2 linked regions of the Promicromonospora sukumoe genome follow. The protein of the gene in region 1 interacts with the protein of each later gene in a pairwise test. Links are inferred from orthologs where the notes say so. Each region holds a gene or a part of one and is shown on either strand. Other genes may lie near its edges.

Evidence for each region.
Region 2: the proteins of nusG (region 1) and rho interact in binary tests that used the Escherichia coli proteins (3 or more experiments, as listed by UniProt). The link is inferred for Promicromonospora sukumoe from one-to-one orthologs.

What each region holds. Positions count from the first base shown.
Region 1 is NZ_JACGWV010000003.1:653,517-658,244, reverse strand. What follows is about bases 779-3,630. They hold nusG (transcription termination/antitermination protein NusG), read right to left. Parts: upstream 2,687-3,630; coding sequence 1,871-2,686; downstream 779-1,870. Other genes in these bases: FHX71_RS26925 (ABC transporter ATP-binding protein), read left to right, coding at 3,586-3,630; secE (preprotein translocase subunit SecE), read right to left, coding at 2,935-3,180; rplK (50S ribosomal protein L11), read right to left, coding at 1,365-1,796; rplA (50S ribosomal protein L1), read right to left, coding at 779-1,279. In the rest of the region: FHX71_RS26955 (RNA polymerase sigma factor), read right to left, coding at 1-288; more of rplA, read right to left, coding at 563-778; more of FHX71_RS26925, read left to right, coding at 3,631-4,506; FHX71_RS26920 (ABC transporter permease), read left to right, coding at 4,506-4,728. UniProt on the Escherichia coli protein: Part of the processive rRNA transcription and antitermination complex (rrnTAC). The complex forms an RNA-chaperone ring around the RNA exit tunnel of RNA polymerase (RNAP).
Region 2 is NZ_JACGWV010000002.1:514,206-519,064, forward strand. What follows is about bases 1,235-4,217. They hold rho (transcription termination factor Rho), read right to left. Parts: upstream 3,662-4,217; coding sequence 1,808-3,661; downstream 1,235-1,807. Other genes in these bases: prfA (peptide chain release factor 1), read right to left, coding at 1,235-1,265; rpmE (50S ribosomal protein L31), read right to left, coding at 1,465-1,683; thrB (homoserine kinase), read right to left, coding at 4,014-4,217. Also shown: FHX71_RS19435 (N5-glutamine methyltransferase family protein), read right to left, coding at 1-104; more of prfA, read right to left, coding at 177-1,234; more of thrB, read right to left, coding at 4,218-4,859. UniProt on the Escherichia coli protein: Facilitates transcription termination by a mechanism that involves Rho binding to the nascent RNA, activation of Rho's RNA-dependent ATPase activity, and release of the mRNA from the DNA template.

The sequences.
Region 1 (4,728 bases):
GCGCTTCGCGGTCACCAGGAGCCACTTCAGCACGGCCTTCGGCTCGGCGATCGACTCGGCGTGGCGCACCAGCGCGACCCAGGTGCTCTGCACGACGTCGTCCGCGGCGTCGCGGTCGACCCCCTGTGCGCGGACCGTGTGCCACAGCAGCGGCGTCGCCTCGCGAACCAGGTCGCCGAGCGCCTGGTGGTTGCCCGCGCGGTACTCGGTCAGTGCGATCGCTGCACGATCGCCGAGAGTGAGACCGGAGCCGTCGACGTCGGGCAGGGCCTCCCTTGATCCTGTCATTGCACCACGGGATTCTCTGCTGGCGGATGTTTCCACGTCGCGAACCGGACGTGGAGCACTTGGACCAACCGAGTCTACGGCCGAGCTCGCGGATCGGGGGAGGTCGAAAATGGTGCCCACCAGGCACTCCCCTCTCCTCGCATCACGTCGGCTTCCTGCCGCCCATCAGACAAGAGGTGCCCGGACCGGGTTCGATACATCTTTCTGATGAAAATTCAAAAAGACCCGCACCCCGTGAGGGGTGCGGGTCTTCTTGCGCTCAGAAGGGCTCGGCTCAGGCCGGGAGCTCCTCCAGCAGCTTGGTGGTCTTGCTCTGGTCCAGCGGGATGCCGGGGCCCATCGTGGTGGTCATGGTCGCCTTGCTGATGTAGCGACCCTTCGACGACGACGGCTTGAGGCGCAGGACCTCGTCGAGCGCTGCGGCGTAGTTCTCCAGCAGCTGGGCCTCCGTGAAGGAGGACTTGCCGATGATGAAGTGCAGGTTCGCGTGCTTGTCGACACGGAACTCGATCTTGCCGCCCTTGATGTCGGACACGGCCTTGGTGACGTCCATGGTCACGGTGCCGGTCTTCGGGTTCGGCATGAGGCCACGGGGACCGAGCACCTTACCGAGACGACCGACCTTGCCCATCAGGTCCGGCGTGGCCACGGCCGCGTCGAAGTCGGTGTAGCCGGCGGCCACCTTCTCGATGAGCTCGTCGCCACCGACCTCGTCGGCACCGGCCGCACGGGCCTCCTCCGCCTTGGCGGCGTTGGCGAACACGATGACCTTGGCGGTCTTACCGGTGCCGTTCGGCAGGTTGACCGTGCCACGGACCATCTGGTCGGCCTTGCGGGGGTCCACGCTCAGGCGGAACGCGACCTCGACGGTCGCGTCGTACTTGACCGTGGCGGTCTCCTTGGCCAGACGGATCGCGTCCAGCGGGGCGTACAGCGTGTCGCTGTCGATCTTCTCGGCGGCGGCGAGGTACGCCTTGCTGCGCTTTGCCATGTTTCCACTCCTTGTGTGGTCGTAGCGGGCCCGGTCGGCCCTGCCACTGTGGTGTTTCGGTCCGGGGCGGGTGCCCCGGGTGGGATCACTCGGAAACGGTGATGCCCATGGAGCGGGCGGTGCCCGCGATGATCAGCGACGCGGCGTCGAGGTCGTTCGCGTTGAGGTCGGGCAGCTTGGTCGTGGCGATCTCGCGGACCTGGTCCTTGGTGATCGACGCGACCTTGACCGTGTGCGGCGTCGCGGAGCCCTTGGCCACACCGGCGGCCTTCTTGATGAGCTCGGCGGCCGGCGGGGTCTTGGTGATGAAGGTGAACGAGCGGTCCTCGTACACGGTGATCTCGACCGGGATGACGTTGCCGCGCTGCGACTCGGTCGCGGCGTTGTACGCCTTGCAGAACTCCATGATGTTCACGCCGTGCTGACCCAGGGCAGGGCCGATCGGCGGAGCCGGCGTCGCGGCGCCGGCCTGGATCTGCAGCTTGATGAGGCCGGAGACCTTCTTCTTCGGGGGCATGCGTTCACTACCTTCTGTCGACTGGGCCTACGCCGTGGGCGATGACCCGGTTGCAAGTGCTGGGGACGGACGAATCAGATCTTGGCGACCTGGTTGAACCCCAGCTCGACCGGGGTCTCCCGGCCGAAGATGGAGACGAGGACCTTGAGCTTCTGGGCCTCGACGTTGATCTCGGAGATCGAGGCGGGCAGCGTGTCGAACGGACCGTCGGTCACGGTCACCGACTCGCCCACCTCGAAGTCGACGTGGACCGGAGCCTTGCCACCGGAGGTGATCGTGCCGCCACCGGCGGTCTGCTGGCCCACCTGGGCGGGCTGCGGCAGCATCGACGGGGCGAGCATCGAGTAGATCTCGTCGAAGCTCAGCGGCACCGGCTGGTGCGTGTGCCCGACGAAGCCCGTGACACCGGGCGTGTGGCGCACGGCGCCCCACGACTCGTCGGTCAGGTCCATGCGCACGAGGACGTAGCCCGGGATGCGGACCCGGCTCACGATCTTCTTCTGCGCGTTCTTGATCTCGGCGACCTCTTCCATCGGAACCTCGACCTGGAAGATGTAGTCCTCCATGTTCAGGCTCTGGATGCGGTTCTCGAGGTTGGTCTTCACGCGCTTCTCGTAACCGGCGTACGAGTGGATGACGTACCAGTCGCCGAACTGGCCGCGGAGGGTTCGCTTGAACTCCTCGACCTCGTCCACGATGACGTCGCCGTCGGCGTCAGCGGGGCGCTCGTCGGTGGCGTCGTCCTCGACCTCGTCGTCGACGGTCTCGGCCGGGGTCTCGGCGTCCGCAGGCACGTCAGCGTTCTCGGCGTCCAGGGGCGCGTCGACAGCCGTCTCGTCGCCGTCGGCCGGCGAGACGTTCTCCGTCTGGTCCAGAGAGTCCTGGGACACGAACGAACCTGCTTTCTCTTCGTGCGCCGGGGCTGCGCCCGGCACGGGTGTGCGTACTTCTACGAGCTGTGTCCGGCCATTGTCGCGCGAAAGTACCGCGAAGGGACAATCAGCGACGGGCGAGAACCATCACAGCGAAGTACTGCGCAGCGTGCCCCATGAGCTCGTCCGGCGCACCCGGACCGGCGCGGACCCGCTTGACCGGGCCCCTCGACGGCTGTGTCAGCCGCCGTCTCCGCGAGGGAGGATCAGCCGAAGACCCAGCCCGCGAGCATGCCGAAGGCGTAGTCCAGGATCACCACGAAGATCATGACGACGACCAGGAAGACGAGCACGACGGTCGTGTACGTGAAGAGCTCGGAGCGCGTCGGCGAGACGACCTTCTTGAGCTCGGCCACCACCTGGCGCACGAAGAGCGCGATTCGGGCGAAGATGTTGCCGCCGCCCTTGCTCGGACGCTCCGCAGCGCTCTGGATCACCTCGGTGTCGCTCACTGCTACCCCACTCCTGTGGCCCGGCGCGCCGGGCGGCGCGGACTGCCGTTCCAGGTCCACTCACGTGGGCCCGCTGCGCGCGGCCCCGCTGGGGTTCACGCTGGCAGGGTAGACAGGACTCGAACCTGCAACCTGCGGTTTTGGAGACCGCTGCGCTACCAATTGCGCCACTACCCTTTGTGTCCGATGCCTGGTCGTGCAATGTCGCGGGCCCTGGAGAGGCACGCCACATCAGGTGAGCATCGATCACCGAGGCACAACTGTACGGTACCGGGCGCCGTAGGTCGAACTCGTTCCGGACCACCCGTCGCACGGCGTGCGACGGCCCTGTCCACCGGACGACGGACACCAGGTGCAGTCGAACGGGCGTCCCGCCGCGGGGCCCCCACGGAGCATGCTCGATACATGCAGACATCCGGCTCAGCGGCCGTGCGGGTACGCGGCCTCCGCAAGCGGTACGGCAACCCCCGTACCGGGTTCAAGGACGCCGTCGCAGGCCTGGACCTCGACGTCGCCCACGGCGAGATCGTGGCGGTGCTCGGCCCCAACGGCGCCGGCAAGACCACCACCGTCGAGATCCTCGAGGGGTTTCGCACCCGGGACGACGGCGACGTCGCCGTCCTCGGCGAGGACCCCGGCGAGGCCGGCCGCGCGTGGCGCGCCCGGATCGGCGTGGTCATGCAGGACTCCCGGGACCTGAGCGAGCTCACGGTCATCGAGAAGGTGCGCTCGACCGCCGCCGCCTACCCCCGCTCGCGCGACCCGGAGGAGGTCATCGCCGCCGTCGGGCTCGGGGAGAAAAGCAAGGCCCGGACGCGCGGGCTGTCCGGCGGCCAGCGGCGCCGGCTCGACGTGGCGCTCGGGATCGTCGGCCGGCCCGAGCTGCTCTTCCTCGACGAGCCCACCACCGGGTTCGACCCGGAGGCGCGCCGGTCCTTCTGGGACCTGGTGACCGGGCTGCGCGACGACGGGACCACGATCCTCCTGACGACCCACTACCTGGACGAGGCCGCGCAGCTCGCGGACCGCGTCCTCGTCGTGCGGGACGGCGTGGTGGTGGCCGAGGGCACCCCCGAGTCCCTGGGCGGGCCCGCCGCCCGCACCCCGGTCGTCGCGTGGGACGACGGCGGGGTACGCCGCACCGAGCGGACCGACCGGCCCACCGCCGCCGTCGCACGGCTGATCGCCGCGGCCGGGCCGGACGCCGAGGTGCCGGGCCTGTCCGTGACCCGCCCGACGCTCGAGGACGTGTACCTGTCCCTGATCGGCGAGACCCCGGCCCACGACACGGCCACCGCCACGACCCACGACAAGGAGGCGGCGTGATGAGCACGACTGCCGCGACGACCACGACGAGCCGTACGGCGACGAGCGTCGCTCGGAAGCTGCCCGGCACGATCAGGCTCGGCCTGGTGCGCGGCGGCGTCGAGCTGCTGCAGTTCGTCCGCGAGCGCGACTCGATGGTCTTCGGCTTCGCCTACCCGATCATCATGCTGGCGATCTTCTCGACCGTCTTCGGGGACGACGACCCGGCGGTCTCGGAGGGCG
Region 2 (4,859 bases), on another replicon or contig:
ACGCCGAGCGCGTGCGCGAGCAGCTCCTCGGCGTCGGCCCGGGGCGACGGGACCCCGGCGTCCGCCAGCTCACCCTCGGCCCACTTCACCAGCTTGGCGCTCACCGCGCTCCTCCGACCACGGCAAAAGCCTGCCCGACGACGCCGGAAGCCGCCAGACCCGGCGTGATGCGCGGCTCAGACACCGGAGGCCTCGGCGAGCCGGGCCGCCTCGTCGGCGTCGATCGCGGAGCGCACCACGGGACCCAGGTCGCCGTCGAGCACCTGGTCGAGGTTGTACGCCTTGTAGCCCGTGCGGTGGTCGGCGATCCGGTTCTCCGGGAAGTTGTACGTGCGGATGCGCTCGGACCGGTCCACGGTGCGCACCTGCGAGCGGCGCAGCTCGGCGGACTCGGCGGCCGCGGCCTCCTGCTGCGCGGCGAGCAGCCGCGCCCGCAGCACGCGCATGGCCTGCTCCCGGTTCTGGAGCTGCGACTTCTCGTTCTGCATCGAGACGACGATGCCCGTGGGCACGTGGGTGATGCGCACCGCGGAGTCGGTGGTGTTCACGGACTGCCCGCCCGGGCCGGAGGACCGGTAGACGTCGATGCGCAGGTCGTTCTGGTCGATCTCGAGCTCGCCCGGGTCGTCGACCTCGGGGAAGACGAGCACGCCCGCCGCCGACGTGTGGATGCGGCCCTGCGACTCGGTGACCGGCACGCGCTGCACGCGGTGCACGCCGCCCTCGTACTTGAGGCTGTGCCAGACGCCGTCCTCGGGGCCCTGCGCGCTCTTGGCCTTGATAGCGACCTGCACGTCCTTGTAGCCGCCCAGGTCGGAGGCCGTGGCCTCCAGGAGCTGTGTGGACCAGCCGCGCTGCTCCGCGTACCGCAGGTACATGCGCAGCAGGTCGCCCGCGAACAGCGCGGACTCCTCGCCGCCCTCGCCCGCCTTGATCTCGAGGATCACGTCGCGGCCGTCGTCGGGGTCGCGCGGCACGAGCACCCGGCGCAGCTTCTCCTCCGCGCTCGCCTCGACGTCCCGCAGGGCGGGCAGCTCCTCGGCGAAGGAGGCGTCCTCGGCCGCGAGCTCGGCGGCGGCCTCGGCGTCGTCGTGCGCCTGCTCCCACGCCTTGTAGGCGCCCACCACCTGGTTGAGCTCCGCGTAGCGGCGGCCCAGCGTGCGGGCGCGACCGGGGTCGGCGTGCACGGCGGGGTCCGCCAGCGCCGTCTCGATCTCGGCGTGCTCGCTGAGCAGCGGCCCGACGGCGGCGAACGCTTGGGTCACGATCTCTCCTCGGTACAACGGCGTCGATACAGCGGCGTTGAGTGCTGGGTATTCGCCCTTTTCAGAGCCTCAGGAGGGCAAATATCCCGCACTCAGCGGGGCGGGTTGGGGGGTCCGGGCAAAGCAACAGCGCCGGTGGTCCGGCGCCCGACTGCCCCTGGAGAGGTTGTCGGACCGGACCACCGGCGCTGCGGAGTCGCTACTTGTCGGCGGCCTTCTTGCCGTAGCGCGCCTGGAACCGGGCCACGCGGCCACCGGTGTCCATGATCTTCTGCTTGCCCGTGTAGAACGGGTGGCAGGCGCTGCAGACGTCGGCGCTGATCTTGCCGGACGTCTCGGTGCTACGCGTCGTGAAGGTGTTGCCACAGGTGCAGGTGACCTGGGTGACGACGTACTCGGGGTGGATTCCAGCCCTCATGTTGCTCCTTGGTGAGATGCCACTGGGTCGCCCTGCAGAACCGCGAGGACGTGAACCAGCGAGCCAGCCAGTAATTGTGCCACTACCTCGCCCTGATCGGCGAGGCAGTGGGGTGTGACGTGGGTCAGACGGTCTCGCCGACGTTCTCGTTCTCCGTCAGACCACCCGGCGTCGTCTTCTGCACGTGCAGCAGGAACTCGACGTTGGTCTTGGTCTTCTTGAGCTGTCCGAGCAACAGCTCGGCGGCCTGCGTCTGGTCGAGCGCGCCCATGACGCGGCGCAGCTTGTAGACGATCGCGAGCTCGTCCTTCGACATGAGGATCTCCTCGCGCCGCGTGCTCGAGCCGTTGACGTCGATCGCCGGGAAGATGCGCTTCTCGGCCAGGGACCGCGAGAGCCGCAGCTCCATGTTGCCGGTGCCCTTGAACTCCTCGAAGATCACCTCGTCCATCTTCGAGCCGGTCTCGACGAGAGCCGTCGCGAGGATGGTCAGCGAGCCGCCGTCCTCGATGTTGCGCGCGGCGCCGAAGAACTTCTTGGGCGGGTAGAGCGCCGCGGCGTCCACACCACCGGACAGGATGCGGCCCGACGCCGGGGCGGCCAGGTTGTAGGCGCGCGACAGGCGGGTGATGCCGTCGAGCAGCACCACGACGTCCTGGCCCAGCTCGACGAGGCGCTTGGCGCGCTCGATGGCGAGCTCGGCGACCAGCGTGTGGTCGGACGCGTGCCGGTCGAAGGTCGAGGAGATGACCTCGCCCTTGACCGAGCGCTCGAAGTCGGTGACCTCTTCCGGGCGCTCGTCGACCAGCACGACCATGAGGTGGACCTCAGGGTTGTTGAGCGAGATCGCGTTGGCGATCTGCTGCATCATCAGCGTCTTGCCGGCCTTGGGCGGCGCGACGATGAGGCCGCGCTGGCCCTTGCCGATCGGGGCGACGATGTCGATCACGCGCGGCGTGAGCTTGGTGGCCTCGGGGTTCTCCAGGCGCAGACGCTCCTGCGGGTACAGCGGCGTCAGCTTGGTGAACTCGGGCCGCTCGCGGGCCTCGTCCGGGGTCATCCCGTTCACGGAGTCCAGGCGGACCAGCGCGTTGAACTTGTTGACCTTGGCGTTGCGCCCGGTCGGCTGCGCCGGCGGCTCCTCGCCCTCGCGCGGCTGGCGGACGGCGCCGACAACGGCGTCACCGCGGCGCAGGCCGGCCTTCTTGACCTGGTTCAGCGACACGTAGACGTCGTTGTTGCCCGGCAGGTAGCCCGAGGTCCGCACGAACGCGTAGTTGTCGAGGATGTCGAGGATGCCGGCGACGGGCAGCAGCACGTCGTCCTCGCGCACCTCGACGTTCTCGAGACCCGCGACGTCCGGACCCGTGCGGCCGCGGCCGCGCTTGCGGTCCCGGCCCCGGTCACGGCCCCGGCGGCGGCGCGAGTTGCGGTCGTCGTCGAGCTCGCCGCCGGCGGCGGCCCGGTCGGCGGTGCGGTCCGCGCCGCGGTCGGCGGTGCGCTCGGCGGTCCGGGCGGCGGCGGCACGCTCGGACCGCTCGGCGCCGCGGTCGGCGGCACGCTCGTTGCCGCGGGCGCTCCGGCCGTTGGCGGACTGGCCGTTGCGGCCCTTGTCCTCGGCGGACTTGTCGGCGGTGCCGTCGGCGGCACCCTGTCCGGCGCCACGACGGCGGCCGTTCTGCTCCCGCGGCGCGGCGACGGCGTCGGCCAGCTGGGCGAGACGGGCGGCCTTCTCGGCGTCCGTGCTCGCGTCGGCGCGCACACCCGAGGCGGTGACCTCGGCGGCGGCGACCGGCGCCTCGCTACGGGCAGGCTTGTCGATCACGGGCTGCTCCTGGACCGAAGCGGCACGGGCCGGGCGCTTCGTCGCGCCACCCGTCTTCTCGCGGATCGAGTCCACGAGGTCGCTCTTGCGCATCCTGGAGGTGCCCTTCACGCCCAGGTCGCCGGCCAGTGCCTGGAGCTCGGCGAGGCGCATGCTGCTCAGCGCTCCGGTCCCGGCCGCACGGCCGGTGGCTGACTGAGCGTTTTCAGTGGTGTCTGTCACGAAGGACCCTTCCCCCTCGAACTGCGGCTGGTCGCCTGTCGCGGGCCGCGGGATAGTGGGCGCCCGGCGCCGAACGGCCGGAACGCGGAAAACCTCGCATCAGTGGTACGACGAAGACGGCTGACGGGGGCGTTGTCTGCCTTCTCGCGAGATGCGGTGGCCGTAGATCACGGCCTGCTACGGGCACGGCTGAGCGGCTGAGACTGTCACTTGGTAGGCGGTGGGGAACCGATGCTGTATCCGAGTTCCCGCCACCTGGCTCAGGACGTGCTATCCCGAAGGTTCACTGCATACTACCACCCCGTACTGCTGGTGATCCTGGTCCGACATGACTTCTGTTCGCCCCCGACGAGCCGGACGATAGCGCACCCGTGTTACCGGTAATCCTCCGGGCGCGCGCCCCCGTCAGATCGATCCCGGGGCTCAGCCGCCGCCAGCCCGCTGTGTCGTCGACGAGGTCCCGCAGGACGGCGTCGCGGGCCGCCCGGTGCTCCGGCCCGGCGAGCACCAGGACGGTCGGCCCGGCGCCCGAGACGGTGGCCGGGACGCCCACGTCGCGCAGCGCGCGGAGCAGCTCGCTGGAGGCCCCGAGCACACCCGCGCGGTACGACTGGTGCAGGCGGTCCTCGGTGGCGTCGAACAGCAGCTCCGGACGCCGGGCCAGGGCCTCCACCAGGAGGGCGGCACGGCCCGCCGTGAAGGCGGCGTCGCCGTGCGACACCCGCGCCGGAAGGGCGGCGCGGGCGCGAGCGGTCGCGAGCCGGGCGTCGGGCACCAGCACGGTGGCCTCGATCGCCGGGTCGATGTCCAGCCCGACGGCGCGCGGGCCGTCGTCGGTGGTCCACGCGACCGTGGCGCCGCCCTGGATCGCGGGCGCCGCGTTGTCCGGGTGCCCCTCGAACTCGGTGGCCAGCCCCAGGACGGTGGCGGCGTCGATGGCTCGCGGGTCGGCCAGGAGGGCGCGCGCGGCGACGATCCCGGCGACGACGGCGGCCGACGACGAGCCGAGGCCGCGGCCGTGCGGGATGACGTTGTGGCACGTCATGTGGATGCCGGTCGGCACGGCGCCGGCCAGGTCCATGGTGCGGCGCAGGGCGCGCACCACCAGGTGGTCCTCCCCCAGGGGCAC